DNA from 3 places in the Yersinia sp. 2541 StPb PI genome. Region 3 is predicted to be linked to each of the others. Evidence: riboswitches for the same ligand, from Rfam matches in the RefSeq annotation. Region 3 holds a riboswitch; each other region holds the start of a gene.

Region 1 (10,735 bases), 3.1 Mb from region 3:
TAGTTTAGAGTACCGTTGTGATAATGGAGTAGCTTATAATATATACAGCAAAAAATGGTACTTTATGGCTGACTGGGAATATCATTATCTGGTTAATGGATATAAAAATAAACTTTTGCATTTTTATATGAATGAAAAAACATCATATATTAACTTCAAAGGTGTGCTGACTGGGCCAAAATTAGGTGAATATATAGGTGCTGTAGTGAATTTTAATGAGCGAACCCCTCATGATGCTGTATTCATTAATAATCCGGCCTTAGGCTATGTGCTTGATGTAGAAAAGGCTATTTGTGCATTGCACGGATTTACCGATGATCAAGGCACACATTGTGGTGATCTAAGTGCCACATGGTCTGTAACAGATGCTGATACTTGGGATGTTAGCCTCAGTCGCGACTATATGCCCTGGCTGCTGGCGCAAATTTCTCACAAGTTGCATACAAGTGAATGGACTGCTGCGTTGGATGCTTACCTGCAAAAAGTTGAAACACTGGAAACCTTCTTTGAGACAAATAAAGAGCATCCGGTCGATGATGCAATATGGCAACAAACCAAAACACTGCTGGTGGAGTTTTTACGTACCTATAACTCAACCGAATATCAGCAAGTTTGGCATCAAGTGGCATATGTCCTTAATCGTATTGAAGTAATGATTGAGGTGAAGGCATGATCCGGCTCTATAGTTACAAAATGTGATATGAATCACGTTTTGCTTTACCCCTTCACTGATGAGGTATAATCTTGACGAATCTTTACAACTCAACTAAATATTTAACATCCGCATCTCATAACTTACATCGTCAATAAGACGAGAAGTCCATTCATTATTAGTCAAGATTGCCACTGCCGCTGTGTAAAACGCAGGGTAGTTTAGCTCGCAGTAGCCCGCATCTGTTAGCACATGCCGATTAGCAGCATGTTCCTAAATACAACGGATGAATACTGCGTGCGTGCTGTTTTGTGGAGAAAAAACATGTCGGTAAATCTCTCTCCGATACCTCAGGTGCGGGGTATTTCACGCCGCCGTCTGCTGGGATATATCGGCGTCGGGCTAGTCAGTAGCCTGATGAGTCCCCTTTCACTAGATGCTTTCGCGGCATCGACCCAAACCTCGCCACAGAATTTAGAAAGATTCATGTTGGTATCACGCGCATTGACCGGTAAGCGCCAGCTTAATGCGCAGATTGGTCAACGAATCTATCAGGTTCTGCTCGGGAAAATAGGCGATTTTGACCAAAAACTCTCCTTGTTACAACCGTTGCCTTCGGGTGAACCTCAGCAATGGCTACCCCTGCAACAACAAATCGCCCGGCAAATATTGCAAGGCTGGTATATCGGCGTGATCGGTGAGGGAACCGATGCGGCGGTAATCAGCTATGAGAATGCGTTGATGTTCGATGCGGTATCCGATGTGTTGGTTATTCGCTCTTATTGCCCGAATAAACCCGGATACTGGGCTGTAAAGCCTGATGTCGCCTTATAATTTTGGAGAATACATTTATGGCTGACACACTAAAGGCGGATATCGTCGTTATTGGCTCGGGTGTTGCAGGAGGGCTGGTTGCCCATCAACTGGCCATGGCTGGCAAGTCAGTACTGGTTTTAGAGGCAGGTCCGCGCCTCTCTCGCTGGGAAATTGTAGAAAACTTCCGTAATCAGCCGGATAAATCAGACAACATGGCGCCATATCCTTCCACCGCGTATGCGCCTCATCCTGAATCTAACCCAAATAATAACTATCTGATTCAAAAGGGTGAACATCCGTATGATGTGCAATATATCCGCGCAGTGGGTGGCACAACCTGGCACTGGGCGGCTTCTGCGTGGCGCTTTTTGCCTAACGATTTCAAACTGAAAACCGTGTATGGCGTCGGGCGAGATTGGCCAATTGAGTATGCCGTGTTGGAAAAGTGGTATCTGCGCGCTGAACAGGAATTAGGTGTTTGGGGGCCAAGTGATGAAGATCTAGGATCACCCCGCAGTGAACCCTATCCGATGGCACCATTGCCATTATCGTGGAATGAACAGCGCATCAAGACGGTGTTAAATAGCCATGTTTTTAACGGTGGCAGCTTTAACGGCGGAAGTTTCAATGTGGTCACTGAACCGGTCGCCCGTAACAGTCGACCTTATGATGGCCGGCCAACCTGTTGTGGTAATAACAACTGCATGCCTATTTGCCCGATTGGCGCCATGTATAACGGTATCACTCATGTCGAAAAAGCCGAGCAGGCGGGGGCAGTCGTGCGCCCCAAAGCTGTGGTTTATAAGTTAGAAGTTAATGATAAACAACAGATTACTGCGGCACTGTTTAAAGATGAACAAGGCAATGAGCATCGGGCTGAGGGTAAATACTTCGTACTGGCCGCTAATGGGATTGAAATTCCGAAACTGATGCTGATGTCCACCGATGAGAAAAATCCACGGGGAGTGGGTAATAGTTCCGATATGGTGGGGCGCAATCTAATGGATCACCCCGGAACCGGGGTGACTTTTATGGCCAGTGAACCCTTGTGGCCAGGGCGTGGGCCGCAGGAAATGACGTCGATGATCGGCTTCCGTGATGGTGCATTTCGTGCTGATTTTGCAGCGAAAAAAATTCATTTATCCAATTTGTCACGTACCGATCAAGTCACGATTGAATTACTCAAACAGGGGGATTTGCAACTCGGGCCACAGCTTGAGGCCAAAATCCGTGACAGGGCCGCGCGTTTTGTACAATTCGACAGCTTCCACGAGATTTTGCCTCATGTCGAAAATCGCATTATCCCCAGCGCTAGCGAGAAAGACGCCATCGGCATTGCGAAACCCGAGTTTTACTATGCAATGGATGATTATGTGCGAAAAAGTGCGGTACACACTCAGCAGGTCTATGCCGAGGCGGCAAAGTTGATGGGGGGAACCGAGGTTAAATTCAACAATAACTTCGCCAATAACAATCATATTACGGGTACCACCATTATGGGCAGTGACCCGAAAGACTCGGTAGTGGACAGCGATTGTCGCACCCATGACCATAAAAACCTGTTTATCGCCAGTAGTAGTGTGATGCCAACTGTCGGTTCAGTTAATTGTACTTTGACGATTGCCGCACTCTCGCTGCGTATCGCTGAAACATTAAAGGCCGAGGTGTAAGATGAGAAAACAAATCTTGGGCTGTTCAGTGAATCTCCTGCTTATCGCATTAGGTTTAGCCGTAACTGGGTATGCCAGTGCTGATGCTGACCTAATTGCACGTGGTGAGTACCTGACTAAGGCCGCTGACTGTGTGGCCTGCCATACCACCAAAGACGGTAAGCCTTTTGCCGGTGGACTTGCCTTCAAGACGCCGATGGGCACGCTATATTCGCCCAACATCACGCCCGATAAAGAGACCGGAATTGGCAATTGGACGGATGAAGAGTTCTTGCGCGCATTACATGAAGGGAAAGGGAAAAATGGTGAGAATCTCTACCCAGCATTCCCTTACACCTCATATACCTTGTTGACGGATGCTGACGTCAAAGCCATTAAAGCCTATCTGTTTAGTCTGCCAGCAGTGCATCAAGCTAACCGCGAAAATGACATGCCTTTCCCATTCAACCAGCGTTGGGGATTGTGGTTCTGGAATTTGGTCAATTTCGAGGGGGAGCGCTTTCAGCCGGACAACACTAAAGATGCACAATGGAATCAGGGTGCTTACTTTGTTGAAGCATTGGGGCACTGCGCTGAGTGCCATACCCCGCGTAATATCACCATGGGGATGAAAGAGAGCAAAGCCTATGGGGGGGCAGAGATTAATGGTTGGACGGCGTTTAATATTACCTCTGATCCACATGCCGGTATTGGCGGCTGGAGTCAGCAGCAGGTGGTGCAATATCTGCGCACCGGCCATGTTGACGGTAAAGCACAAGCTGCCGGGCCGATGGCTGAAGTTATTGAGAACAGTACTCGCCACCTGAGCGAGAGTGATCTCAATGCCATGGCGGTGTATCTGCGTACCCTGGAGCCATTAAATCCAGATGACGAAACCAAGAGTCGTTCGGATTGGGGGCAAGCGGCAAGTAGTGTTAATTCCTTACGCGGTATGCCTTTCACGGCAGATAACAACACTGACGGCGCGCGCCTGTATTTGGGGAACTGTGCCAGTTGCCACAGTTTCACCGGTGAGGGCGTGAAAGACGGTTATTACCCTTCATTGATGAAAAACTCGGTGGTCGGGGCATCCGAGCCCAATAACCTAATTAATGTGATTCTCCACGGTGTGTCACGCAAAACCAATGACGGTGAAGTCTTTATGCCCGGATTTGCTAACACCTTAACCGATGAGCAGGTTGTTAGTTTGAGTCATTATCTGCTACAGCAATTCGGACAACCGGCACTGAATATAAAAGCCGATGATGTGAAGGCGCTGCGCGGGGAATAGAAAATAAGCACAAGGAAACCCAGTTCCCTTGTGCTTATTTCTGATTTATCTGTGAGGGGAAAATAACCCATATAACGATGCAGCGATGTTTGATAGTAAGTTAGATATTAAATTTTATTTTTTAACTAATATTATCAATATTGTTCTTATTTAACCTTCTCATTATGCCAATGCATTAATGTATATTCGCCATCATTACTGATGCCGGTGGCAATAGCTACCCACCCCTGTTTTTGATAAAACGCCAGCGCCTGCTGGTTTTTTGCCAGACATTTGAGTGAGCCGTGGCTGGTAAATAGCTGTTGTGCTGCCTGCAATAAGGCTTTTCCCGTACCGGACTGTTGTAGTTCAGGGGCAATAAACAGATGATGCAGGAAACTCTCTTCCATAAAAATTGAGGCAAAACCTAAGTGTTGATCGCCATCAACGGCGACCAGCACAGTTTCACCAATGGTTGAGCGATCAAAATCTTCCAGCCTAAAGTGTTCAACGTCCAGCCAGGTAAAGGCTGCTTTACGTGATGCCAGATACAAGGTGCGCAGGAATGGCCGGTCACTTTCCTGATACTGACGAATCTTGATACTCATCCTATGGTTATACCTCCAAAACAGGGTGCTTTCGCGAAATTGATCATTGGTTGAGCCAATACATGATTGATCTTCTACCACCTGCCCATGATAATAACAATTCTGACTCGGGGTGCCTGCCACAAACAGTGGCATGGCTGAGATATTACCCGTATTACCTGATCTGGATTATGCCAGCGTAGGGAAGTCTCGGCACCTTAGGGTTCCGCCTTCTTGACCGCCGGTTAGGAGGAATATGTTCGTTCAACCTGCCGTTTTCTCTTTAGCTATTCTCGCTGTTGCTGCTATTCGATCTCCCATTGATATGAGTGTGGAGAGATATTCATGAAGCGAATTAATGCACTCACGATTGCCGGAACTGACCCTAGCGGTGGGGCCGGTATTCAGGCTGATTTGAAAACTTTCTCTGCTTTGCAAGCTTACGGCACCAGTGTGATCACCGCCTTGGTGGCACAAAATACCTGTGGTGTGCAGTCAGTTTATCCCATCGAACCGGCGTTTGTTGCAGCTCAACTCGATTCTGTTCTCAGTGATGTGCGCATCGATAGCGCGAAAATCGGTATGTTGGCTAATGCTGACATTGTCGAGATTGTTGCCACACAACTGCAACGTTATCCCATCCCATTTGTGGTGCTAGATACCGTTATGGTCGCCAAAAGCGGTGATCCATTATTGGCACCAGAGGCCGTAGACGCAGTACGTCAACTGCTGTTACCGCGAGTGGCTTTGATTACCCCGAATCTGCCAGAAGCAGCCGCGCTACTCAATTGCCAGCCTGCGCGCGATGAGCAACAAATGTGTGAACAGGGGCGAGCACTGTTGGCTCTGGGGTGTCAGGGAGTATTGATGAAAGGAGGGCATTTGAGCGGTGAAGATAGCCCCGATTGGCTGTTTACGGCACAAGGCGAACAGCGTTTTGTTACCCGCAGAGTAAATACTCGCCATACCCACGGCACCGGCTGCACCTTATCGGCCGCATTGGCGGCCTTACGGCCACGGCTCCACGATTGGGCAGATACAGTGAATGCCGCCAAACACTATCTGCAAGGTGCATTAGAACAAGCCGATACCCTTGAAGTCGGACAGGGGGTCGGGCCGGTGCATCATTTTCACCGGTGGTGGTAATCCCCTTCGTCCTTGAAGTCGCCGAGGTGTTAGCTGCGCTCACCCCCCCGAATCACTGACTTGAGTCAGCTCATCGGGATGTGTTCACTTGCCGCCTACCTGCAACTCCAATGACTTTGGGGATCCTTCGTCCTTGAAGTCGCCGAGGTGTTAGCTGCGCTCACCCCCCCGAATCACTGACTTGAGTCAGCTCATCGGGATGTGTTCACTTGCCGCCTACCTGCAACTCCAATGACTTTGGGGATCCTTCGTCGTTGAAGTCGCAGGGGTGTTAGCTGCGCTCACCCCCCCGAATCACTGACTTGAGTCAGCTCATCGGGATGTGTTCACTTGCCGCCTACCTGTAGCTCCAATGACGAAGTGCATGCCTTATTTATTGAAATGGCAGAGATTTTTATGCCAATAAATAGCGCTGAGTCATCGCAAACATCGCGATAGCACGTTGCAAGTGATGGGCATCAAAACGGTTAAGCAGATAGCTGTCCGCGCCTTTGCGTGGGCGGATACACAGTGAGAGTTTTGGCTCGCCTGTTTCATCGTTAATCAGATCAAATTGATAACTGCCGATATCTTTTTCATCTTCACGCCAGGAGATTTGTACCGCAGGTAATGGGTTGCCTGCGCTAGGTTGGCGAACGGCAAAAAAGTACTCTCCGGCCCAGAACCCGGCGTAATCCCCATCAGCCTGTAGATGTTTGGTGCGAAAAATAGGCGCATCGACTAACTGACGGATAGTCTCGGGCGTTATCTGTTGTCGGGTTTGTTGCCACAGCGGGGTGTCATTTTCAAGTTGCCAGCAGGCTGCACCAAGATAATCATTCAATTCGCGCCAATCGGCATCGAGTTGCTGTAGCAACTCTTCATCGAGGATATTACGGTACTGCTGCATACCGCTGGGTTGTTCGCCCAATGTTTCGTAGGTGATTAACTCCATGGTGCGGGGTTTACGGCGAAAGCTCATCCACAACACGGCCTTCGGAATGCGAAATTCAATGGATTGAATGCTCAGACGATAGCGATCGCCTTTATTCACCACAAAACCATTGGCTGTACCGCGCTTATTTTGGTAATTACGTACCACCACCACGCTATTTAGCCCCATCCAGCCAGTGACATAATGCTCGCTGTCGGAATTGGCAACATCCAGATCGATAACCATCTGGATAATTTTATCCGTTTCAAGCTTAGCCAGCGGGTGGGCATCCCCGGCAGAGTAATACAGCTTCTCGGGTTCTTCGGGTAACTCAACGGTTAACATGGCATGGCCTTTTATCGGGTGGGCTCGGCTGATAGCTATCTGGTTCATAGCTTAACTCAAGCTGTCATACAGATTGTGATATAACTGGAATTAGGATGAAAATTCGTGCTATGGATCAACTTTTTCGCCGGTTGATGGTCATAGACAGGCAAGCTAATACCACGCCCGCTAAGCCGTTGCACAGAGCCTGGCTCACTGTCCGGCGAGTAGATTAATCAGATAATAAGGATTTCGATAATGAAAGGTAACAAAACCCGCCATTGTCTTGTGGCTGCGGTGATGCTCAGTGTCAGCGCCTGGGCTTTCGCGCAGCCAGCCACCACAACTGTCACAGCCACGTCAGTTGCCCAGACTTCTCCTGTCAAAAGCCGCCCGACCACGGCGGATCTGCTGCAACAGCCGGTGTATAAAAATAGCTGGCAAAAAATGGTGAAAAGCCAAAAGAATCTCCCCGCCTGGGCACGCAAAGGGGTGGGGACGTCAGCACCTTATGAGGTGATAAATTGGCAAGGGCAGCAATATAAGGTGGGGCGAATTTGTAAACCTCATGATTGCAGTAATAACTTTATGTGGGTGGCGTTTAGTCAGGATAAAAAACAAGTATGGCAGGCATGGGGAATGCGTATTTCCGTGGCAGACAAGCCACAAGCACTTGATAAACCGAGTGAGTTCGCGACCTATCAATGGCTCGGTCGTCCCAATGACAGTATCCAGGCCATGCTCAAAAAGCAGTTACAGCAAGATCCTAATTGGCACTGATTGCAGGCAGGCCGCTAATAAGTAAATTTATCTAGATTAATTGATTATATTGATGAAGATGTCACTGGCGGATTTGAATGCTGGTTGCAGCGGCCTCGCAGCAGCGAGGCCTGAATCGTGAATGCAACCAACACAGCTACAACTTGAACGATGACAGGGATATCAACCAACGCCAGCTTGATGCAGGTCGTGCAGATTAATGGCTCCGACCAGTTTTCCATCCAGATTCACCACCGGTGCGGCACTGAGATGGTGCTGATGCAGTGCCTCCAGCGCTTCTCCTGCGCGCCATTGCTCAGGTAATCGGTAGCCTGGCCGTGTGATGGCATTTTCTAAGGGTTGCTGTAAGGTGCCACCTTTTACCAGCCAGCGGCGTAAATCACCGTCAGTGAATACCCCCACAACCCGTTGCTCCGGATCACATACAGCCACCAGCCCTAGTCCTGTACGGCTCAGTTCTAACATGGCTTCCATTACGCTGTCGGATTCATTCACCATCGGCAGGCGATCACCGGTTCTCATTAAGTGATGGACTCGATTAAGTAGCCTTGCGCCCAAGCTGCCGCCAGGATGTGAGCGGGCAAAATCTTCTGCACCGAAACCGCGATGGCGCATTAATGCCATTGCCAGAGCGTCCCCCATCATCAGGGTATTAACCGCGCTGGAGGTAGGAGCCAATCCCATCGGGCAAGCTTCGTGTTCGACACTGATATCCAATACACAGGCTGCACCCAGCGCCAGCGGGGACTCTTTGCCGCCAGTGATGGCAATCACGGGGATCTGGCTATCCGCCAACAAGGGCAGAATCAGGTCCAGTTCTTTGGCGCGCCCTGAGTAGGAGATAAAAATCACCACATCCTGAGGGCCAATCATGCCCAAATCGCCGTGCAATGCTTCCGCCGGATGTACAAAGAAGGAGGGGGTGCCAGTGCTGGCCAGTGATGCGGCAATCTTTTTACCAATATGGCCAGATTTGCCAATCCCTGAAACTACAGCCTTACCGGTGCAGGCTAATAATAACTCACAGGCGCGGATAAAATTATCATCTAAACGTGACAGCAGCTTATGCGCTTCTGTCAGTTCAATTTCCAGTGTTTCACGGGCATAGGTAATCAATGGATTAGTCATTTTTATCAACCAGAATGATGTTAATGCCCATGTCCTGTAGCGCTTGCAAATATTCTGGGCTAATACCTTTATCTGTAATCAGGATATCAACGGCACTTAACGGGCACACTACATTTGGGCTTTTACGGCCAAATTTGGAGGAATCGACCAGCAAAATAATGCGGCTAGCGGCACGGCACATCGCCGTACTAACATGATAAACTTCGTTAAACGTGGTGACACCTGCTTTCAGATCGACACCATCTGCACCGATAAACAGTTGATCGAAACTAAAATTATCAAATGCAGATTCTGCCAGACTACCATGAAAAGAGGCTGAACCTTTACGGTAAGTGCCACCCGGCATCAAGATAGTTTGATCGTTATCCAGCTCAACCAGTTCATTGACGATATGCAGGCTGTTGGTCATCACCGTGATATTGTTGAACTTTGTCAGGTGGGGAACCATTTGCAACACGGTACTACCGGCATCAAAAACCAGGCTATCACCGTCTTTAATCAGTTTGCTGGCAGCTTGAGCAATTTGCTTTTTCTTATCGGTATTAATGTGAGTTTTACGGTCAATGGGTTGTTCTATATCATCACGATTTAATACAACCCCACCGTAGGTACGGATAACCGCCCCTTCATTTTCAAGACTGGTTAAATCCTTACGAATTGTGGTACCGGTGGTTGAAAAATGTGCGGCGAGTTGATCGACGGCCGTCTTTCCGTGTTGTTGGAGATATTCCAGTATTGCAACCTGTCGCTGCTTTGGCTTCATAACGATCCCCGCTCAAGTATTTCCATTGCCTCTTTTTCAGGCATAACTTTCACATGAAAAAGAATAGCTTTCATTGTGAAAATATCATGATTTCGGTTTAATCGCTAATAATAGTGCAGTTTGACATGCTTTATCCGTAGGGAAGATCACATCCGGGATTAAATCCTGCTGATGTAAGCCATGAAGCTGAGGTAATGGGCGTGGGCGGGCGAAAACGCTAATGCCACGCATGATCATGCTGTCACTGACCCGCATATTCTCATCGAAAGCCAGCGCCATTACCACGCGGGGCTTAAAGCGCCCACCAGATCGGCCAACACCAACTGATTTACTGTGCTGACACAGGCGATCAAAAGCACGGTTAAACCGATTGATTTGCCACCAGCCAAGCATGATTTGCAGCACCCAGGCGATGATAACAATAGTGATCAGTGCTGATGTTGGAGACATATTTTTATCCTTCTTACTTGACGTTGCAGCAGTGTTAGCTGCGTTCGTTGCTTGGCCCATCCTTGGGCCTCGCCTCTGTGAGACCGCTAGAAACAGTCCCCTTAGCTTGCTGGGATGACAAACTGTTTTTTCAGACAACATCAAACTTAAAACATCACCTGACCACCGGTAATATTAATTGATTGTCCGGTGCAATAGGCGGCTTTATCGCTAGCGTAGAACAACAGCATGTTAAGCACATCCTGATAATCACAACC
Region 2 (10,735 bases), 3.7 Mb from region 3:
CGTGGCGCGGCGGATAAGATCTTTATCAATACCACCGGCATAGGCGTGATCCCCGCAGATATTCACTGGGGAACCGCGATGATCCGTGCTGGTGATCGGATCGTTGTCAGTGGCACTTTAGGTGATCATGGCGCGACCATTCTGAACCTGCGTGAAGGGCTGGGGCTGGAAGCAGAGCTGGTGAGCGATTGTGCACTATTGGCACCGTTGATCGCTCCGCTGCGATCTATTCCCGGAGTGCGGGCGTTACGTGATGCTACCCGTGGCGGCGTGACGGCGATCCTACATGAATTTGCGGCCGCCAGCGGTTGCGGCATGGAGATCAACGAATCAGATCTCCCCCTGAAACCGGCGGTGCGGGGTATTTGCGAATTGCTGGGGCTGGATGCACTCAACTTTGCCAACGAAGGTAAGCTGGTGCTGGTGGTGTCACCAGAGGCACAAGAAGTGGTATTAACAGCGCTCCATAACCATCCACTCGGCCAGGATGCCGCCGTTATCGGGCAGGTGACTGAGAATAAACAAGTGCGCTTATGCGGTGCGTATGGTGTTTCGCGTAGATTGGATTTGCCTCTGGATGAGCCATTGCCCCGTATTTGCTGATCCCATTCGTCCTTGAAGCCGCAGGGGTGTTAGCTGCGTTCGCTCACCCGAATCACTGACTGATGTCAGCTCATTGGGATTTGCTTACTTGCTGCCTACCTGTAACTCCAATGACTTTTGGGAACCCATTCGCACTTGAAGTGACAGGCGATTAACTATTTGATAAGTGGGGAAATGTGCCGAATGGGTCGTAACGGCGTGAGCCGTCGAAGCGCCCATCGGTGCAGTCGCCCCGCAATCTCCGAGCTATAAAACAGGTTGCTGGCAGCCTTGTGAAGGAGTTTCTGTGGATAAAAATGGCCTCTGCCTGCGGGTAAAAGGTAAGGTGCAAGGCGTGGGGTTCCGCCCTTATATCTGGCAGCTTGCCCACCGCTTTGCGCTAAGGGGCGATGTCAGTAACGACAGTGCGGGCGTGACGATTCACTTGTGGCAATCACCGGCGCTGGCGGATTTCTTACAGGCACTGCCGCGTCATTGCCCGCCATTGGCACAAATTGATAGTGTCACCACCTCGCCCTACCATTGGGCGCAGCCGCCACTGGATTTTGTGATTCATCACAGCGGTGCCGGGCAGATGGATACGCAAATTGTACCGGATGCTGCAACCTGCGACGCCTGTTTGGCTGAAATGAACCATCCTGCCAATCGTCGCTACCGCTACCCGTTTATCAACTGCACCCATTGTGGCCCACGTTTTACTATTATTCACCGCATGCCCTATGACCGGCCTTATACCGCCATGCGCGAATTCCCACTATGTGCCGCCTGTCAGGCAGAATATGACCATCCGGCCGATCGCCGTTTTCACGCCCAACCCAATGCCTGTGCCGATTGTGGCCCGCAATTGTGGCTAACGGGGCGAGAGGGACAATCGATTGCGCACAACTTTGCGGCGCTAGAGCAAGCCGCAACCGCCCTGTTGGCAGGAGATATTGTTGCCGTCAAAGGGCTGGGAGGATTCCATCTGGCGGTAGATGCCACCAATGCTGCTGCGGTGGCCCGTTTACGGCAGCGCAAGCAACGGCCTTCCAAGCCGCTGGCGGTGATGTTACCGCACGCCGACTGGTTATCACGCTGCGTGCAAAGTAACGATAGCGCCGCGTTATTACGCGTGTTATGTAGCCCTGCGGCTCCGATTGTGTTGGTTTCGTCGCGGGCTGATAGCCCGCTGTGTACGGCGCTGGCACCGGGCTTACCTGAAATTGGCGTGATGCTACCCGCCAATCCGTTACAACATTTGCTGCTGCAACAGGTCGGACGGCCTCTGGTGATGACCTCCGGTAATGGCCGTGGTAAACCCCCGGCATTGAGTAATGAGCAGGCGCTAGGTGCCCTGAGAGATATTGCTGACCACTGGTTATTGCACGATAGGCAAATTGTGCAGCGGGCCGATGACTCATTAGTGCGACTCACCGGCAGCAGTGCTGAAATGCTACGCCGAGCCAGAGGGTATGTGCCAGATGCTTTCGAGTTACCTCCGGGATTTAGCCAGCAGCCAGCAGTTCTGGCGCTGGGTGCGGATATGAAAAACACGTTTTGCCTGCTGCGTGATGGTAATGCAGTGTTGAGTCAACATCTGGGGGATCTGGAAGACCGCGATATCGCACAGCAACAGCAGCAGTTAGTGGCGCTGTTTTGTGATATTTACCATTTCACACCACAGGTGATAGCGGTGGATGCTCACCCCGGATACGTCAGCCACCAATTAGGGAAAACCCTGGCAGCACAGTGGAATATCCCTTGTGTTGACGTGCTACATCATCATGCCCATCTGGTGGCTTGTCTGGCAGAGCATGGCTGGCCTCGCGAGGGTGGGGCGGTGATTGGTGTGGCATTGGATGGGCTGGGTTATGGCGCTGATGGTCAATTGTGGGGCGGTGAATGCCTACGAGTAGATTATACGAGCTGTGAATATATTGGTGGCTTGCCCGCAGTGGCACTACCCGGTGGCGATCTGGCCTCGCGTCAACCGTGGCGTAACCTGCTGGCCCAGTTACAGCGCTATGTCCCCAATTGGCAACATTTGCCTGAGAGTGCGGTGATTCCTCAGCCGGAGGGTAGGGTATTGGCGCGGGCGATTGAGCGGGGGATTAATGCGCCGTTGGCCTCTTCAACTGGGCGCTTATTTGATGCAGTAGCGGCTGCACTCAATCTTGCCCCGCTATCGATAAGTTGGGAGGGCGAAGCCGCCTGCCAGTTGGAAGCACTGGCGCGACAAAGTGCGGTTTCAGTGCCGCCAGTGACGATGCCGCTGTGCGATAACCAACTGGACTTAGCCACTTTCTGGCAGCAATGGTTGGCTTATAATGCCACTCCGGCGGAGCGGGCCTATGCGTTCCATTTTGCTCTGGCCCAGGGATTTGCTACTTTGGCGCGGCAGGCGGCCCAGTATTATCGTATTGATACTATTGTCTTTTCAGGTGGGGTGCTACATAACCGGTTACTGCGTGAGTTACTTAGCGCACAACTGCATGATTTCCAACTGTTGCTGCCCCAGCGTCTGCCTGCCGGTGATGGTGGGCTGGCTCTAGGGCAAGCACTGATTGCCGCTGCGTCAAAATGCCATAAGTGATGATTATGGCTAATGGTGTTTGATTACCGCTAATTGTGTTAATAATAAAGCTCGTTGACTCGGGGTGCCTGCCGCTAAATGCGTAATGGCTGAGATTTTACCCGTATTACCTGATCTGGATTATACCAGCGGAGGGAAGTCGCGGTATCGTTGTTGAGTCCATAAACAACGGTCCCCCTTCTTGTTCGCCGGTGGGGGATATCATGAATACTATTCGCTCTGACTTTTCAATCGCTCCTCTCCCGTACCCTGATGCACTGGCGGCGGCCTGTTTGCAACAATTCCAAACTACACCGCCATTAGTCCATTGCCTGACTAATGAGGTAGTACAGTCCTTCACTGCCAATGTGTTACTGGCATTAGGGGCTTTTCCTGCCATGGTGGTTGAAGCTGAAGAGGCCGCACAATTTAGTACAATGGCGAACAGTTTACTTATCAATATCGGCACGTTACACCGCGCTCAGGCCGAATCCATGCTGGCGGCAATCCAGGCGGCAAATCAATCCTCTACCCCTTGGGTGCTGGACCCCGTTGCGGTCGGCGGGCTTGTCTATCGTACTGATTTTGCCCATCAATTATTAGCGCTAAAACCGGCGGCAATACGGGGTAACGCCTCGGAAATCATGGCATTAAGCGGTATGGCGACTATGGGGCGTGGGGTGGATAGTGTCGATTCTTCGGTGAGTGCACTGCCTGCTGCTCGCCAATTGGCACTACAGGTGCAGACTGTGGTTGCGGTTACCGGTGAGGTGGATTATATCACCGACGGCCTGCGTGATTTTGCCGTGACCGGTGGCGATAAGCTGATGACCCGGGTAGTGGGGACGGGGTGCGCACTTTCTGCCGTGGTAGCGGCATTTTGCGCACTGGAAGGCGACCGTTTACATCATGTGGCAACGGCTTGCCGGGTGATGTCACAAGTCGGCGGGCAGGTATCTCAGCAGGTGGCAGGCCCTGGTAGCTTTATTCCAGCTTTTCTAGATGGCCTTTATCAACTGAAAATAAGCGATCTGGTATAGCCTCTCCCCGGTTAACCTCTTAAAAATAGCGTTACCGCTCAGCCCTATCGCCTTGAGCGCCAGCGGCTGAACGGCCCTCAGTCATAATGTGTATTACGGATAAGAACTAATAAATCATCCAGTTTCATTGGCTTACCCAAGAAATAACCCTGAACTTCATCACACATCAGAGTCTGTAACTGCCCGAGCTGCTCGGCGGTTTCTACCCCTTCGGCGGTCACCGTCATGGACAGCGCATGGCCGAGGTTAATGATTCCTTCGACAATTGATTGGCCTTCATGTGACTCGGCCAGTTCATCGGTAAAGCTCTTATCAATTTTCAATCCATCGAACGGGAAGCGGCGCAGATAATTCAGTGAGGAATATCCAGTACCAAAGTCATCCATCGATAAGCGCACACCCAGGGTTTTCAATGCTGTCATGGTTTTAAAGGCACCATCGGCATCTTCAATCATTATCCGCTCGGTGATTTCCAGCTCCAATCGATGGCTAGGTAGCCCAGTGAGCAGCAGGACTTGGCGCACTCGTTCTATCAGGCGCTGGTTCCTGAATTCAACCGCAGAAATATTAACGGAAACAATCAGTGACGAGGGCCATGTCGATGCATCCTGACATGCCTGTAGCATGGTCCAGTCGCTAATTGAGGTGATAAGCCCCGTCTCTTCGGCCAGCGCAATAAATTGATCCGGCATCAGCAGCCCCAAAATCGGGTGGTTCCAGCGCACCAAGGCTTCAGCACCCGTCAGTTGTGTTCCCTCAATACGGTAGCGTGGCTGGTAATAAAGGTTAAATTCGTTGTGCTTAACGGCCTGACGTAAAAAACGCTCTAGCTCACTGCGTTGCATCAGGCGCTCATTCATTTCACTGGAGTAGAAGCTCCAACGGTTACGGCCACTGTTTTTAGCTTCATACATGGCAATATCTGCAAATCGTAATAGCTCTTCGGCTTGCATTGAGTCTTGAGGTGCCAGTGCAATACCAATGCTGGCCCCGATATAAATATCCTGATCATTTATCACGTAAGGACTTTCGATTCGGGTGATAACGCGCGTACAAAGCTGTTCAATTTCTTTGCGTGACGCAAGACCTGTGATAATTAGAACAAATTCATCTCCCCCCTGACGCGCGACTAAATCTTGATCACGCAAACAACTTCTTAGGCGTTCAGATACCTGATGCAGTACCAGATCACCGGTAACATGACCAAAAGTGTCGTTAACAGGTTTAAACTTATCCAAGTCAACATTGAGGATAACCAGCGGGTGGGGGGCCGCAGCTAAATGGCGTAACTTATTTTCCAGGAATTCTTTCATTCGCAGACGGTTGGGTAAACCGGTCAATGCATCATGTAGAGAGAGGTGCTGAATCCGTTCCTGTGCTTCTATTTCACGGGTGATATCCGATGCGGTGCCACGGAACCCAATGGTTTCGTTGTTTTGGATGATAGGTTTGGCATAAATACGGCAAATGCGTTTATCGCCTTTGGCGGAGAAATAAGTGCATTGCAACTCATTGCGAGATTCAGTCAGATGGGTGTGCTGTAACCAAGAGCGCAGCGGGATAATATCGCAATTTAACAGTGAATCAAGATTACGCCCCAGCCAGCGCTCCACACTTAATCCGGTAATGGTCAAAAACCGTTGCGACAGGTAGGTGATGCGTAAATCGGCATCGGTTTCCCATAACCAGTCGGTAGCAGCTTCGGCGACATGACGAAAGCGTTCTTCGCTGGCGATTAAAGCAGATTTGTTTTCATCCGCTACCCGTGCTTCTGACATCGCCCGCCGCAGAACTAACCAGCCGGTCAGCCCAAGAATCAATGCAACCAGCGTCAGTAGTGGGAGTAATATGTTGAGCAGTTGCGCGCCGGGCATATCCTGATTCCAATGCAGCGTCAATGCGCTGTTATCACTGGCAGATAATAGAACTGACGGGCTGGATGCCGCGTCTTTTTCATCCTCAGGGGTACGCAGTTGATGAATACCATAATCTTCGCCCAAGGTATTTAGCTCGGGCTGTGTCAGTAAATCGATAAACACCAGAACAGAGGGTGCTCCAGCCACTGTTTTAACGCGTGGATCACTACCAGTAGTTAAGGCCGCAGCCGCAACAATGGCCGGTTGCCCAGCCACGTCGATGGTTTCAGTTGCAATATATTGTTTGTCTGCCCGCGCTCGGGCGGCGTCAATCAACGGGGTTATATCTTTGTTGAGCCAATCGGGCAGGCTAATATCTTTCAGTTGCCCATTGATGACCGAATAACGGGTTTTTCCTAGCCCATCAACAACAAACACTCCCTCATAATTAAAGTCGCTATACAGTGACGGCCCCAGATTTTGGCTGACAAAAGCCCAGTCAGGATCGACTTTTACATGCAAATGTTCATAAGCATCACCCCAGAAAGCATTATCTTTTATTCGGGTTTTTATTGAGTCTTGCCGCATTTTCCAGGCTTTTTCTACCAGAAAACGACTTTGAGATGTCGCTCGTTCATTTAATTGCGAGGCGATATAGATAATGCCTACCGCTGCAATAATGATGGTTGCCCCAACCAGCAAGGCCATGGCCTGTAAAGTTTGTTTTGCAAAGAAAACATTATCTCCTTTTGCCCGTGATGGTGATTCTGGCTGGCTGGAGTCCGTCATAGTGAGTTCCCTTGGCACTTACAAAATTTAGGCTGATCCTAAATAGGATAAAACATCCATTTAATCAGCAGGAAGTGAAGACTCAGAAGAAATATAAACTAACATGAATATAATCTTAGTCTCTTATCATTATAGGTGTAATACGTTACCTTCTCTTTGGCCCGCAAAAGGTTGCGCGCTCTTTATGAAATTATCACTTTTTGCCGAGAGTAAGGAATGACCATGGTTACACTGAATTTGGTTTGGTCCACGCTAATCAATTACGTGCCACGAATCCTACGGACTCGGCTGAATTTGCTCTTGCTGTTGAGTCTTGTGACACATCAGGTTTTTGCAGCAGCACCGCTGCCTGCGGTTACTGTTTCGGTCGTAACCTCAATCACACCGGATACTGCGTTACAGTATTTGGGGCGCGTGGAGGCGATTCAGTCGGTGGATGTGACGACCCGCACCGAAGGGTTTATTGCTGCGCGGTTGTTTACCGAAGGGCAGATGGTCAAGCAGGGCTCTCTATTGTATGAAATTGATCCCGCGTTGCATCAGGCCGCAGTAACGCAGGCCCAGGCGCAGTTAGACAGTGCGACTGCCAGTGCTAATCATGCTCAGGTGAACCTCACCCGCTTACAGCGTTTGGGAAGTAATCGCTCGGTCAGCCAGGCGGAAGTTGACGAAGCACAAGCGCAGCGCGATATCAGCCGCGCGGCGGTAGCTCAGGCGCAGGCGAACCTGCAAATCCAGCAATTACAGCTCAGTTTTACCCGTATTTACGCGCCGATAACCGGTCAGATTGGTCACAGCCGTTTTAATGTCGGTAGCCTAATTAATCCTGCCAGCGGCACGTTGGTCAATATTGTCCAACTTGATCCGATTCGGGTAGCTATCGCAGTGAATGAACGAGATTACATTACAGCAACCTATCAGTTGTCGGTTACAGGTCCCTCTGCGGACAGCAGCACATTGCCGTTTGGCAACTTTACTCCTCGTATTCAACTGGCGAATGGTAAGCAGTACCCGGAACGCGGCGTTTTTGAGTCCGTTGATAATCAAATTGATAAACAGACCGGTACCGTTACCCTGCGTACCCGTTTTGCCAATCCACGGCATTTATTACTGCCCGGTGGGGTGGTGAATGTGTCGCTGGCAGCAGAAATGGCAAAACCGGTTACTGTCATACCGATTGCCGCATTGCAGCAGAATAAGCAGGGACACTTTGTTTTGGTGGTGAACGATAAAGATCAGGTCGATGTGCGGCAAGTGACGTTGGGTGAGCAGTTTGAACAACAATATGAAGTGACTGACGGGCTGAAAGTGGGCGAACGAGTGATTGTGGCAGGGCTACAACATGTCCGGCCAGGGATGACGGTTAGCGCCAGCGTTGCTACACCACTGACAGTAAATTAAGGGGAAGGCCAGATGCTGCATTTCTTTATCCGTCGGCCCAAGTTTGCCATTGTTATTGCACTGGTGATAACCATTGTTGGCTGGGTGTCGTTGTATGTGATTCCGGTGGAACAATATCCTGATATTACGCCACCGGTGGTTTCCGTGAGTGCCGTCTACCCCGGAGCCAGTGCCCGCGATGTTGCACAAGCCGTGGCCTCACCACTGGAAGCGCAGGTCAACGGTGTCAGCAATATGCTGTATATGGAATCGACCAGTGCTAATAACGGCAGTTATCAGTTAAGTATTACCTTTGCCAGTGGTACCGACCCCGATATGGCGGCGGTTGAGGTGCAAAACCGCATTTCTCAGGTGAGTGCTCAGCTGCCGGCGGAGGTGAATGAAAACGGTATTTCCGTGCGCAAACGGGCCTCTAACTTGTTGCTGGGAGTCAGTGTTTTTTCACCGAAACAAACCCATGATGCGCTGTTTGTCAGCAATTACACCAGTATTCAGTTGCGTGATGCCATTGCGCGTATCAATGGTGTCGGCGATGTGCAGGTATTTGGCGCGCGTGATTACAGCATGCGGGTTTGGCTCAATCCGCAACGGATGGAATCACTGAATGTCAGCGTGCAGGATATTGTCGCAGCATTACAACAGCAGAACGTACAGGCGGCTGCCGGGCAGATTGGCTCATCACCGTCGGTGCCCGGTCAGCAGCAAACCCTGACCATCAGTGGTCAAGGGCGGCTAACGGACCCACAACAGTTTGCTAATGTGATTATTCGTAGCAATCCTCAGGGCGGCATGATTCGGTTAGGTGATGTTGCTCGCGTGGCGCTGGGGGCGCAGAACTATCAGGTCAGTGCGGCGCAAAACCAGACTGAATCGGCATTTTTAGTAGTTTATCCGGTACCGGGTGCCAACGCGTTAAATGTAGCTAATGGGGTACGGGATGAAATGGCTCGGCTATCAGCCTCTTTCCCGCCAGACCTGACGTATGAAATCAATTACGACTCCACCCTGCCGGTTACCGCAACATTGCATGAAATCGCAGTGTCACTGACGTTAACCTTAATTGTGGTATTGGCGGTGGTGTATCTGTTTTTGCAAAGTATGCGGGCGACTTTTATCGTCGCGCTTACCATTCCGGTCTCCCTGCTCGGCACCTTCGCTGTACTGTATATCTTTGGTTATTCGGCCAATACCCTGAGCCTGTTTGCCATTATTCTGGCGCTAACCATTGTGGTTGATGACGCTATTGTGGTGGTGGAAAACGTCGAGCGCTTATTATCGAATGACCCTGATCTGTCACCGGCGCAAGCAACCAGACAGGCAATGACTCAAATTGCCGGGCCGATTATCGCAACCACCCTGGTACTGATGGCGGTATTCGTGCCGATTGCTATTTTGCCAGGGATTATCGGTGAGCTATACCGGCAGTTTGCGGTAACACTGTCGGCGGCGGTGATTTTATCCAGTATCAATGCATTAACCTTAAGTCCGGCGCTGTGTGCGGTATTGCTGAAACGGCGCACATTGGCAGATACCGGTCTGTTCGGCGGTATTAATCGTGGGCTTGATCGCGCCCGCGACGGTTATGTTTCATTGACCAGCCGTATCAGTAGCCGAGCGGTATTCAGTATCGCCGCGCTACTGCTGGTGGGGCTGGCAACCTGGTGGGGTTACACGCGTTTACCCACCTCGTTCCTGCCGGAGGAAGATCAGGGGTACTTCTTTGTCAGTTTACAACTACCAGATGGGGCTTCGCTTAATCGGACTCAGACGGTGATGGACCAGATGTATCAAGTGGTTACTGATAATGATGCCGTCGAGGATGTGATAAAAATCACTGGCTTCAGTTTGCTTAGCGGCAACAACTCGCCCAATGCCGGATTTGCCATTGTGATGCTAAAACCTTGGGGGCAACGGCCTCATATTGATCGCGTGCTGGCCAGTATTCAGACCAATTTGGCCGCTATCCCTTCGGCGATGATCATGGCAGTAAACCCACCGGCTATTGCCGGGTTGGGCAGTGCTTCTGGATTTGATTTACGTATTCAGGCGCTGTTAGGCCAGTCACCGCAAGAGTTGGCGCAGGTGAGCCAGGGAATTATTTTTGCCGCTAATCAGGACCCGAAACTCAGCCGGGTATTTACCACCTTCAGCGCTTCGGTGCCTGAAACTAATCTGAGTATCGATCGTGACCGCGCCGCGCTGCTACAGGTACCGGTCAGCCGAATCTTCCAAACCTTGCAAACGTCACTTGGGGGAATGAATGCGGGAGATTTCACCCTGAATAACCGTATGTTCCGGGTGCAATTACAAAATGATATGGATTTCCGCCAGCGCACCGCTCAGATAAATAGTCTGAATGTGCGCAGTGACAATGGTGCATTGGTCAGTCTGGCAAATCTGGTGACGTTAACCCCCTCGGTGGGTGCGCCCTTTATCAGTAATTTCAACCAGTTCCCTTCGGTAGCCATCAGCGGTTCTGCGGCTGATGGTGCCAG
Region 3 (10,735 bases):
TATCGTTCGTCAGATGTTGCGTAAAGGCACCATCGTTGATTCAGGTAGCACTGACTTCCTGGAAGGCGAGCAGGCAGAAATGTCTCGCGTTAAAATCGCTAACCGTAAGCTGGCAGCCGAAGGCAAAATCGAGGCTACGTTCACGCGTGACCTGCTGGGTATCACTAAGGCATCCTTGGCGACCGAGTCCTTCATCTCTGCGGCTTCGTTCCAAGAAACCACGCGCGTTCTTACTGAAGCGGCAGTTGCCGGTAAACGTGATGAACTGCGTGGCCTGAAAGAAAACGTAATCGTGGGCCGTCTGATCCCAGCCGGTACCGGTTACGCTTATCATCAGGATCGTGCACGCCGTAAAGCTCTGGGTGAAGTTCCCGTTGTACCGCAAGTTAGCGCGGATGAAGCAACGGCTAACCTGGCTGAATTGCTTAACGCCGGTTTTGGTAACAGCAAAGACTAATCTCTTTGTTGTTCACCAACGTAAAAACCGCTCCTTACGGGGCGGTTTTTTTTTGCTTTTTTTAGGATTTAAACGGCCGGTTTATTGCAGAGAACGCCCTAAATGGCGATCCCAATCCTTCCACACCGGCTGTAACCCCGCCTGTGTCAATGCCAGTGCTACCTGCTCCGGTGTGCGATTATCATGCGGAGCAAATTGCTCAAGTTCTGGATGATTATCTGCATACCCACCAGGCTGAGTTTTGGAACCCGCACTGACATTATTAATCGCGACCGGAATGACATTGTCGCGGAAGAAAGGTGATTCACGGGTAGATAGCGACAGTTCCACATCCGGGGCAAACAATCTAAAAGCACAGATCAATTGCAGCAGTTGCGGCTCACTCATCAGAGATGCTGGCTCGATACCGCCCGCACAAGGTCGTAGTCGTGGAAACGAAATAGAGTAGCGACTTTGCCAATAGGTCTGTTGCAGATAAAACAGATGCTCCGCCAGCATATAACAGTCCGTGCGCCAACTATTAGACAGCCCGATCAACGCACCTAGTCCGATCTTGTCGATCCCAGCCCGACCGAGACGATCTGGGGTTGCCAGTCGCCAGTGAAAATCTTGCTTGTGCCCGCGCAAGTGATGTTGCTGGTAAGTCGCTGGGTGATAGGTTTCCTGATAAACCATCACACCGTCTAATCCCAACGTTTTTAGCTCCGCATACTCTTCTTGCGCCAATGGTTGAACTTCCATCATCAGTGAACTGAATCGACTACGGATGACTGGGAAGTGACGACGAAAGTAATCCATTCCTACTTTTGCCTGATGTTCACCAGTGACCAGTAGCAGATGTTCAAAGCCTAGCGCTTTGATAGCATCACACTCACGGATGATTTCTGCTTCATCTAAGGTTTTGCGCTTGATGCGATTGCTCATCGAGAAACCACAATAAGTGCAATCATTAGCACACAGATTAGAAAGGTAGAGCGGCACATAAAAACTCACCGTGTTACCAAAACGCTGGCGGGTTAATTGTTGAGCCTTCTGCGCCATCGGTTCGAGATAAGCCAGTGCTGCGGGCGAAATCAACGCCATTAAGTCGTCGCGATTCGGTTTGACGGCATTAATGGCCCGTTCAACATCAGCGGCGGTTTTACTGTTAATACGCAGAGAAATATCATCCCAATCTAATTGTTGCCAGTGTTGGCTGAAATCTTCAGACATGATGCTCCTCCTCTAACTGGCTGAGAAAGCCAGTCAGTGGGCTGGTGGCAATGGCCTTGCCAAACTGTTGGTTGCCAAGCCCCGCCTGACGCGCCAATTCACCGGATTCAACCGCCAAACGGAAAGCATGCGCCATGTGTACGGGTGAGCGTGCCACGGCAATTGCGGTATTGACCAGCACGGCATCAGCTCCCAATTCCATTGCCTCAAGCGCATGGCTTGGCGCACCAATTCCAGCATCGACTACCACGGGCACTTTGGCCTGCTCGATAATGATTTGCAGAAAGTCGCGGGTACGTAAGCCCAAATTTGAGCCAATCGGTGCACCCAATGGCATGACGGCAGCGCAGCCTGCTTCTTCCAGCCGCTTGCACAATACCGGGTCCGCACCACAGTAAGGCAAAACAACAAATCCCTCTTTCACCAGTATTTCGGCGGCTTTCAGGGTTTCTATTGGGTCAGGCAGTAAATACTTCACATCGGGATGAATTTCCAATTTTATCCAATGGGTACCCAGCGCTTCACGCGCCAGACGGGCGGCAAATACAGCCTCTTGCGCAGTTTTGGCCCCCGAGGTATTAGGCAGCAAACGCACACCTAATTGTTGCAAGGGCGCAAGAATTGCATCGTTCCCTGCCCGTAAATCAACCCGTTTCATCGCCATAGTAATCAGTTGTGACCCCGAGGCGCGCAATGCTTCCAGCATTAGTTCCGGGGTGGAGAATTTTCCCGTACCGGTAAATAAACGTGAGGTAAAAGTGGTATCGGCGATCTTCAGCATGTCAGCCCCCGGCAATCGCTTGGAATAGCAAAATGTTATCACCCGCGTGTAACTGGCATTTTTCCCAGTCAGTGCGGGGGACGATGACCTGATTAATTGCCAGAGCCGTACCCGGCTGGTGGCGTTTGAGCTGATTGAGCAGCATTGCCGCAGTGATATTGCTCACCACTTCTAATGGCTGATCATTGAGCACAATCTGTATATAACCCGTTTTCACTGTGCACCTCCGCAGGCAGGGCAATGCTTGGCCCGAGTCAGTTGCAGGGTGCTCCAGCTCTGCTGCTTGCCATCGAATAAGCGTAATTTCCCGCTCAGTGCCGACGGCAGTCCTGCCAACATCTTGATGGCCTCCAGTGCTTGCAAGGTACCAATGACGCCGACCACCGGCCCCAATACGCCAGCAGTACGGCAGTTACGTTGTGGTAATTCTTTATCGGGATATAGACAGGCGTAGCAGCCTTGAGAATAAGGCGGCTCAATCACCAGCAATTGCCCGCTGAATCCCACGGCACTACCGCTAATTAATGGTTTTTGTGCAGTGATACAGGCTGAATTTACCTGATGGCGCGTCTCCATGTTGTCGCTGCAATCCAGCACCAAATCAGCGTTAGCTACCGCATCGGCCAATGCCGCACCTAGCAGCCGCGTATCAAATGGGACAATCTCAATCAACGGATTGAGGCTTTGCAAATGACGTTGGGCTAACCGTGCTTTACTTTGATTAGCTGAGGATGTTTGGCTGATATCTGTGGTGCGATACAGGATTTGGCGCTGTAAATTGGTCAGTTCCAGTTGGTCATCATCAGCCAGTAATAGCTTACCGACACCGGCTGCCGCCAAATAGAGCGCAGCAGGCGAACCAAGGCCGCCAAGGCCGATAATCAGCACACAGGCACTTTTCAGCTTCAACTGGCCCTCAGGGCCGATATCCTCCAGTAATAACTGGCGGCTGTAGCGCAAGAATTCGCTGTCACTCAACTCATGCTTGTTTGTCATCAGCCAGCTCCTTGCCCTCAATCAGGTGCAGTAATTGTGCTGTTGCCTGCTGCCAATCGTCACTCAGGGTAATAGCACTGACGACCGCTACACTACCGACACCCGTGGCCAGGACCGCCGGTACGCGCTCAATGCTGATGCCGCCGATGGCAACTGTCGGGTAGTCTGGCGTGTTGTCGACCATCTGCTTGAGTACCGTCAACCCTTGTGGTGATGACGGCATTTGCTTGGTTTGTGTGGGGAAGATGTGGCCCATGGCGATATAAGAGGGCCGGACAGCTTTAGCTATCGCCAGTTCCTGCTCATCATGGGTTGATACGCCCAGCCGTAATCCAGCTTGCTGAATCGCGGCCAAGTCGGCTGTTTCCAGATCTTTCTGACCCAGATGAACACCATAGGCACCATGCTTAATCGCCAGCCGCCAATAATCATTGATAAATAAGCGTGCCTGATAGCGTTTGCCTAACGCTATGGCAGCGGCAATGCCTTGTTCTACCTGCGCATCATCTAACTCTTTGATACGTAGTTGTATTGTGGTTACGCCTGCGGCAAGCAGGCGCTCTATCCAAAGTAGGCTATCGACGACGGGATAGAGACCAAGACGCTGTACCGTCGCAGGGAAACCTTTCTTTGCAGAAAATGAGGCATGATTAGACAGGTTCATTATTGGCCTCGCTCTTGAGGTTAACGGGGCTGTGATACAGCTCGCTGCCGCGAGAGCGGAACTCCGCTGACATCTGTTCCATACCTGATTGTAAAATTTCGATCGGTTGGGCTGCTGTTTCTTGTGTCGCTGCTAGCTCTTGCGCCACAGCCTGTTCTTGCGTAGCGGCATAGTCGCGGACTTCCTGAGAGATTTTCATCGAGCAGAATTTCGGCCCGCACATTGAGCAGAAGTGGGCCACTTTGCCGGACTCCTGCGGCAGGGTTTCGTCGTGATAGGCTCGTGCGGTTTCTGGATCAAGCGCCAGATTGAACTGATCTTCCCAGCGGAATTCAAAGCGCGCTTTCGACATGGCATTATCGCGGATCTGCGCACCGGGGTGGCCTTTGGCCAAATCTGCGGCATGGGCGGCGATTTTATAAGTAATAAGACCTTGTTTCACATCCTCTTTATTAGGCAGGCCAAGATGTTCTTTCGGTGTGACGTAACACAACATGGCGCAACCGAACCAACCAATCATGGCGGCCCCAATACCTGAAGTGAAATGATCATAACCCGGCGCAATATCCGTAGTTAGCGGGCCTAAGGTATAGAATGGCGCTTCATGGCAGTGTTCCAACTCTTCCGTCATATTGCGGCGAATCATCTGCATCGGCACATGACCGGGGCCTTCAATCATCACCTGCACATCATATTCCCAGGCGATTTTGGTCAATTCACCCAAGGTATGCAGCTCAGCGAACTGGGCTTCATCATTGGCATCCTGAATGGAACCAGGGCGTAGGCCATCACCCAGTGACAGTGAGACATCATAGGCCGCACAGATCTGGCAGATTTCGCGAAAATGCTGATACAGGAAGTTTTCCTGATGATGGGAAAGGCACCACTTCGCCATAATTGAACCACCACGGGAGACGATACCGGTCAAGCGTTTGGCGGTCATCGGTACATAGCGCAACAACACACCGGCATGGATAGTAAAGTAATCCACCCCTTGCTCGGCCTGCTCTAACAGTGTGTCACGGAACATTTCCCAGGTTAGGTTCTCAGCCACACCATTTACTTTTTCTAATGCCTGATAGATAGGAACGGTACCAATAGGGACCGGGCTATTGCGCAGGATCCATTCGCGGGTTTCATGGATATAGCGTCCCGTGGACAAATCCATTACGGTATCTGCACCCCAGCGGGTTGACCACACCAGTTTTTCTACTTCCTCTTCGATGGAGGAGGTCACCGCAGAGTTACCGATATTGGCATTCACTTTCACTAAAAAGTTACGACCAATAATCATCGGCTCAGATTCTGGGTGGTTTATATTGGCGGGAATGATAGCTCGGCCCGCCGCCACTTCCTGACGTACAAATTCGGCAGTGATATTTTCTGGCAGGTTAGCGCCAAAAGCCTGTCCTGGATGCTGCTGGCGTAGTACCTCACCACGAATACGTTCACGGCCCATATTTTCTCGCAGCGCGATAAACTCCATCTCTGGCGTGATGATACCCTGACGGGCGTAATGCAGTTGGGTGACGCATTTGCCTGTGATGGCTTTCTTCGGGTGTGGCAGATGCTCAAAACGCAAATGATCCAAGCCTTCGTCGGCCAAACGTTGTTGGGTGAAGCCAGAGCTGACAGAGGTCAGTGCGGCGCTATCCTGGCGTTCAGCTATCCAGCTATCGCGTAATTTGGGTAACCCGCTGTGAACATCCAGTTTGGCATTTGAGTCACCATATGGGCCGGAAGTGTCATACACCGGGATGGCTTCGTTATCTTCATAGCGTGGTGCGTCTTTGCCACCGCCAATCAGTGTCGGACTGAGCTGGATTTCGCGCATCGGTACCAGAATATCTGGCCGTGAGCCTTGTAGGTAAATACGTTGGGAGTTGGGGAAAGTGACACCTTGCAAAGTATCAATAAACTGTTGAGCTTGTTCACGTTGTTGTTTACGTGGAATAGGTTTACGTGGGCGTGATGAACTTTTAGTGGTTGTATTATTAGACATAGCAATTCCTACCAGTGTGGTTTATAGGGAAAATTGCTTGTCTGGAGCTTGGCGGGAGTAACGATGTTGGCCAGTAACCGGCAGCTACCTGTAAGGATAAAGACCGGGCCTGTAGCGATAAATTACTCTTGTTCCCTTCGCGGGTATTAACCCGATCAGGTTCCGCGGATCCCGAATTAACGGTCTCAGCCTGCGTTTGCTTTCCTAAGAAAACAGGTGCTAGGCACTCCGACAAGAAACCCCAGTATATGAGGTTGAATTAAAACTACAAGCCCGTGCTGTTCAGCGGGCTATTTTACCGGCCCTGTTTGAATAACTGGCTGGGCGGCTTGCCATGACTCGGCTGCCCATTGAATCAATTGATCTTCCAAGCGGAAACGGGCATCAAGGGCTTCGCCGATATCAGATAATGCTTGTTGAAACTCGATACAACTGTCCTGATCGATCTCAATGTTGGTATAACGATCATGGAATGTCATGATCGTTTGAGTATTATTTTTTAACGCAGGATACACTTTGGTCGTCAGCGCCATTTTTGGGCTAGACGCGCCTTCCACCTGTTTGATAATTCTGTCATAGATATGAAAATGCCCGGAAGAGAGATAATCCACTAAATTATGGCAAAAGTTCTCCAGCGCTTTTTCGTTAAGCGGGGTATGCTTTTCTTTTTGCGGCTTAATACCGATCACTGTGCAATATGAAACTAACAGTTCTTTACGCGCATGAAGCCATTGATCAATTAATTCATTACTGCCGCCAACGCGTTGAGTCAGGCTTTCTAGTCGGTTGAGCATGAACGACTCCGTGAGTAAGGAAAAGTAATAGTGGGTTACAAAAATGTAACAAGCCGGATTCTAGATTGCCAGTGAAGTCGAGGTTGTGCAACAACGATATGGAACTACAACTTACAGGTAAAGAAAGTGGCTGGTGGATTGTCAGTCATGAAAACAAATTATGGTTGCCGAAAGGGGAGTTACCACAAGGTAATGCCGCTAATTGGTCATTGCAGGGCGCAGCGGCAAGGCAAATCGGTGAATGGCAAGGGCAGGCGGTATGGTTGATCCGTCAGATGATGTCTACTGATATGGGTTCCGTGCGGCAATTACTGGATGTGGATCGCGGCTTGTTCCAATTGGCTGGGCGTGGTGTGCAACTGGCAGAGTTTTATCGTTCTCACCGTTTTTGTGGTTATTGCGGTCACCAAATGCAGGCCAGCCGTTCCGAGTGGGCTTGTCTGTGTAATCACTGCCGTGAGCGCTATTACCCACAAGTCGCCCCTTGTGTGATTGTTGCCATTCGCCGTGATGATGAAATTTTATTGGCGCAGCATGTACGGCATCGAGGCGGCATTAATACCGTATTGGCAGGCTTTGTCGAAGTGGGTGAGACTCTGGAGCAGGCGGTTTCCCGTGAAGTTTTAGAAGAAAGTAATATTCACATTAAAAATCTGCGCTACGTAACATCACAGCCTTGGCCGTTCCCCCATTCACTGATGATGGCGTTTATGGCCGAGTATGACAGTGGTGAATTGCGACATGACCCTAAAGAGCTGCTAAATGCCGGTTGGTATCGTTATGACCAATTGCCATTACTGCCGCCGCCAGGCACCGTAGCACGACGATTAATTGAAGATACCGTGGTGTTATGCCGCGAGCACCGTGAGTTGATCTAATCAGAAGGGAGTGCTGAAGCGCTAACCTCATAGCCGACGCAGTTTAAATCCCACGAGAGTGAGTCATTATCACGCCCTTAATAGCGGCGGCAGTTAGCAGGAAAGTATTATCTGACATGCTACAATATGGTCCGCTAAAAGATGGCCGCCAGATAATTAAGGGAGCTCCACCATGAATGAGTTGAAAAACGATCGCTATCTGCGAGCCTTATTGCGTCAACCGGTAGATGTAACGCCGGTATGGATGATGCGTCAGGCGGGCCGTTATTTGCCGGAATATAAAGCTACCCGCGCGGTTGCCGGGGATTTTATGTCGCTGTGCAAAAATGCGGAACTGGCTTGTGAAGTGACGATGCAGCCATTACGTCGCTATCCATTGGACGCCGCGATTCTGTTTTCAGACATTCTGACCATCCCTGATGCTATGGGGCTGGGGCTCTATTTTGAAACCGGTGAAGGCCCACGCTTCCAATCCCCGATTACTTGTCGCGCCGACGTCGAAAAGTTACCCATCCCCGACCCAGAACAGGAATTGGGTTATGTGATGAACGCGGTAAGAACCATTCGCCGTGAGCTGAAAGGTGCGGTGCCATTAATTGGTTTTTCCGGCAGCCCATGGACGCTGGCAACCTATATGGTTGAAGGTGGTAGTAGCAAAGCGTTTACCAAACTGAAGAAAATGATGTATGCCGAGCCGCAAACCCTGCATCTGCTACTGGATAAACTGGCCGATAGCGTCATCTTGTATCTCAATGCGCAAATCAAAGCTGGCGCTCAATCTGTGATGGTGTTTGATACTTGGGGCGGGGTACTGACAGGGCGTGATTATCTTGAATTCTCCTTGAACTACATGCATAAAATCGTCGATGGCCTGATCCGCGAAAACGACGGGCGTCGGGTGCCGGTGACCTTGTTCACCAAAGGTGGCGGGCAATGGCTGGAAGCAATGGCTGCTACCGGTTGTGATGCATTAGGGTTGGATTGGACCACGGATATCGGCGATGCGCGCCGTCGGGTGGGTGATAAGGTCGCTCTGCAAGGCAATATGGACCCCTCTGTGCTATACGCACCACCTGCCCGTATTGAGCAGGAAGTGAGTACTATTCTCGCAAGTTTTGGCCAGGGTGAAGGGCATGTGTTTAATCTGGGGCACGGCATTCATCAGGATGTCCCGCCAGAACATGCAGGGGCTTTTGTTGATGCAGTGCATACATTATCAAAGCCTTATCATCAAAACTAATCGCTTATACCCAAAGTCATTGGGGCGGCAGGTAACCGTACTGTAGCTTCAAGCTCGAGGGAGGTTGGCCGATGATAGATACCAAAGCGTTACGGGCAGAACAGTTACAACGAGCATCTGAAATTATTCTTCACGATGATTTTGATAGTGGGTCAGTGCACTTTATTGCCGGTGCGGATGTTGGTTTTGAGCAGCAGGGGGAGATTACCCGTGCTGCTATCGCGATTTTGCGTTATCCCTCGCTAGAACTGGTGGAATATCAGGTTGCCCGCGTGGCAACTTCACTGCCGTATATCCCCGGTTTACTCTCTTTCCGTGAATATCCTGCATTATTAGCCGCCTGGGGGCAGTTGCAGCAACGGCCTCAACTGGTGTTTGTTGATGGGCAAGGTATCGCACATCCGCGTCGTTTAGGCGTTGCCAGCCATTTTGGGCTGTTGGTTGATGTCCCGACCATTGGTGTCGCCAAAAGTCGCCTGTGTGGGCACTCTCTGCCGCTAGAGAGCGATAACGGCGCATTACAACCACTCATTGATGGTGATGAGCAACTTGGCTGGGTGTGGCGTAGCAAAGTCCGTTGCAATCCACTGTTTATCTCGCCCGGTCATCGGGTCAGTGTTAGCAGTGCTTTGGCGTGGGTACAGGCTTGCATGGCGGGCTACCGTTTGCCTGAGCCAACCCGTTGGGCTGATGCTATCGCCTCAAACCGCCCGCAATTTCAGCGTTGGGTGCGGAAAAATCCTGATTTACTTGGCAACCATAGGGATATGATTTAATTTCGGGTACACTGCCGCGCAGATAATGAATAATGAGAACTTATAATGATACGTAATCCGATTCATCTACGTCTCGAGAAGCTGGAAAGTTGGCAACACCTGACTTTCATGGCTTGCTTATGCGAGCGGATGTATCCCAACTATCAGCAATTTTGTCTGGAAACTGAATTTGGCGACCCGGCTGTTTACCGGCGCATTCTGGACCTGATCTGGGAAACTTTGGTCGTAAAAGACGCAAAAGTTAACTTTGATAGCCAGTTAGAGAAGCTGGAAGAGGCAATTCCTTCAGCCGATGACTATGCTATCTACGGTGTTTATCCTGCCATCGATGCCTGTATTGCATTGGGCGAGGCCATCCATTCGCGTTTGAGTGGTGAAACACTGGAACATGCTGTCGCTATCAGCGAAGCATCAATTCGTACCGTTGCAATGTTGGAAATGACGTTGGCCGGTAAAGAAATGACCGATGAAGAACTGAAAATTTTGCCTGCGATTGAAGAAGAATGGGATATCCAATGGGAGATTTTCCGTCTGTTAGCTGACTGTGAAGAGCGCGACTTAGATCTGATAAAAGGGCTACGATCTGACCTGCGGGAAGCGGCTGTTAGCAACATTGGCATAAATTTAACGCAATAAGGCAAGAAAACGTGATTTAACGCCTGATTTGTCACGTCTTAAGGCTTCACATCTGCCCCCTGTCTGTTCTACATTTGGGGGGCGAAAAAAAGTGGCTATCGGTGCGTGTATGCAGGAGAGTGCTGTCCATCGGCATATCCGTCGCACTCGATGCTTTGCAAACGATAAACACACTGTAAGGATAACTTATGAATAAGACTCAACTGATTGACGTAATCGCGGACAAAGCGGACCTTTCTAAAGCACAAGCTAAAGCTGCTTTGGAATCCACACTGGCTGCAATTACCGAATCTCTGAAA

Evidence for each region. Region 3 has a riboswitch for thiamine pyrophosphate ahead of thiC (phosphomethylpyrimidine synthase ThiC). Riboswitches for the same ligand answer to the same signal wherever they lie in the genome.
Region 1: linked by a shared signal. The riboswitch ahead of thiD (bifunctional hydroxymethylpyrimidine kinase/phosphomethylpyrimidine kinase) and the one ahead of thiC (phosphomethylpyrimidine synthase ThiC) in region 3 are both predicted to bind thiamine pyrophosphate.
Region 2: linked by a shared signal. The riboswitch ahead of thiM (hydroxyethylthiazole kinase) and the one ahead of thiC (phosphomethylpyrimidine synthase ThiC) in region 3 are both predicted to bind thiamine pyrophosphate.

The regions. Positions count from the first base shown of each region.
Region 1 is NZ_JAZGQB010000001.1:1,234,257-1,244,991, forward strand. It holds gene V1953_RS05430 (hypothetical protein) at 1-673, shown strand, start outside; gene V1953_RS05435 (sugar dehydrogenase complex small subunit) at 977-1,486, shown strand; gene V1953_RS05440 (GMC family oxidoreductase) at 1,504-3,138, shown strand; gene V1953_RS05445 (c-type cytochrome) at 3,140-4,408, shown strand; gene V1953_RS05450 (GNAT family N-acetyltransferase) at 4,555-4,995, opposite strand; TPP riboswitch at 5,094-5,197, shown strand; gene thiD (bifunctional hydroxymethylpyrimidine kinase/phosphomethylpyrimidine kinase) at 5,320-6,120, shown strand; gene V1953_RS05460 (hypothetical protein) at 6,515-7,378, opposite strand; gene V1953_RS05465 (inhibitor of vertebrate lysozyme family protein) at 7,616-8,137, shown strand; gene gutQ (arabinose-5-phosphate isomerase GutQ) at 8,300-9,265, opposite strand; gene srlR (glucitol operon DNA-binding transcriptional repressor SrlR) at 9,258-10,028, opposite strand; gene gutM (transcriptional regulator GutM) at 10,113-10,478, opposite strand; gene srlD (sorbitol-6-phosphate dehydrogenase) at 10,625-10,735, opposite strand, start outside.
Region 2 is NZ_JAZGQB010000001.1:664,490-675,224, forward strand. It holds gene hypE (hydrogenase expression/formation protein HypE) at 1-603, shown strand, start outside; gene hypF (carbamoyltransferase HypF) at 890-3,175, shown strand; TPP riboswitch at 3,226-3,329, shown strand; gene thiM (hydroxyethylthiazole kinase) at 3,379-4,194, shown strand; gene V1953_RS02940 (bifunctional diguanylate cyclase/phosphodiesterase) at 4,272-6,839, opposite strand; gene V1953_RS02945 (efflux RND transporter periplasmic adaptor subunit) at 7,062-8,240, shown strand; gene V1953_RS02950 (efflux RND transporter permease subunit) at 8,253-10,735, shown strand, end outside.
Region 3 is NZ_JAZGQB010000001.1:4,379,465-4,390,199, reverse strand. It holds gene rpoC (DNA-directed RNA polymerase subunit beta') at 1-457, shown strand, start outside; gene thiH (2-iminoacetate synthase ThiH) at 539-1,669, opposite strand; gene V1953_RS19695 (thiazole synthase) at 1,662-2,450, opposite strand; gene thiS (sulfur carrier protein ThiS) at 2,452-2,667, opposite strand; gene V1953_RS19685 (HesA/MoeB/ThiF family protein) at 2,664-3,446, opposite strand; gene thiE (thiamine phosphate synthase) at 3,430-4,110, opposite strand; gene thiC (phosphomethylpyrimidine synthase ThiC) at 4,097-6,112, opposite strand; TPP riboswitch at 6,228-6,353, opposite strand; gene rsd (sigma D regulator) at 6,403-6,906, opposite strand; gene nudC (NAD(+) diphosphatase) at 7,005-7,784, shown strand; gene hemE (uroporphyrinogen decarboxylase) at 7,957-9,024, shown strand; gene nfi (deoxyribonuclease V) at 9,096-9,800, shown strand; gene V1953_RS19650 (YjaG family protein) at 9,846-10,436, shown strand; gene hupA (nucleoid-associated protein HU-alpha) at 10,625-10,735, shown strand, end outside.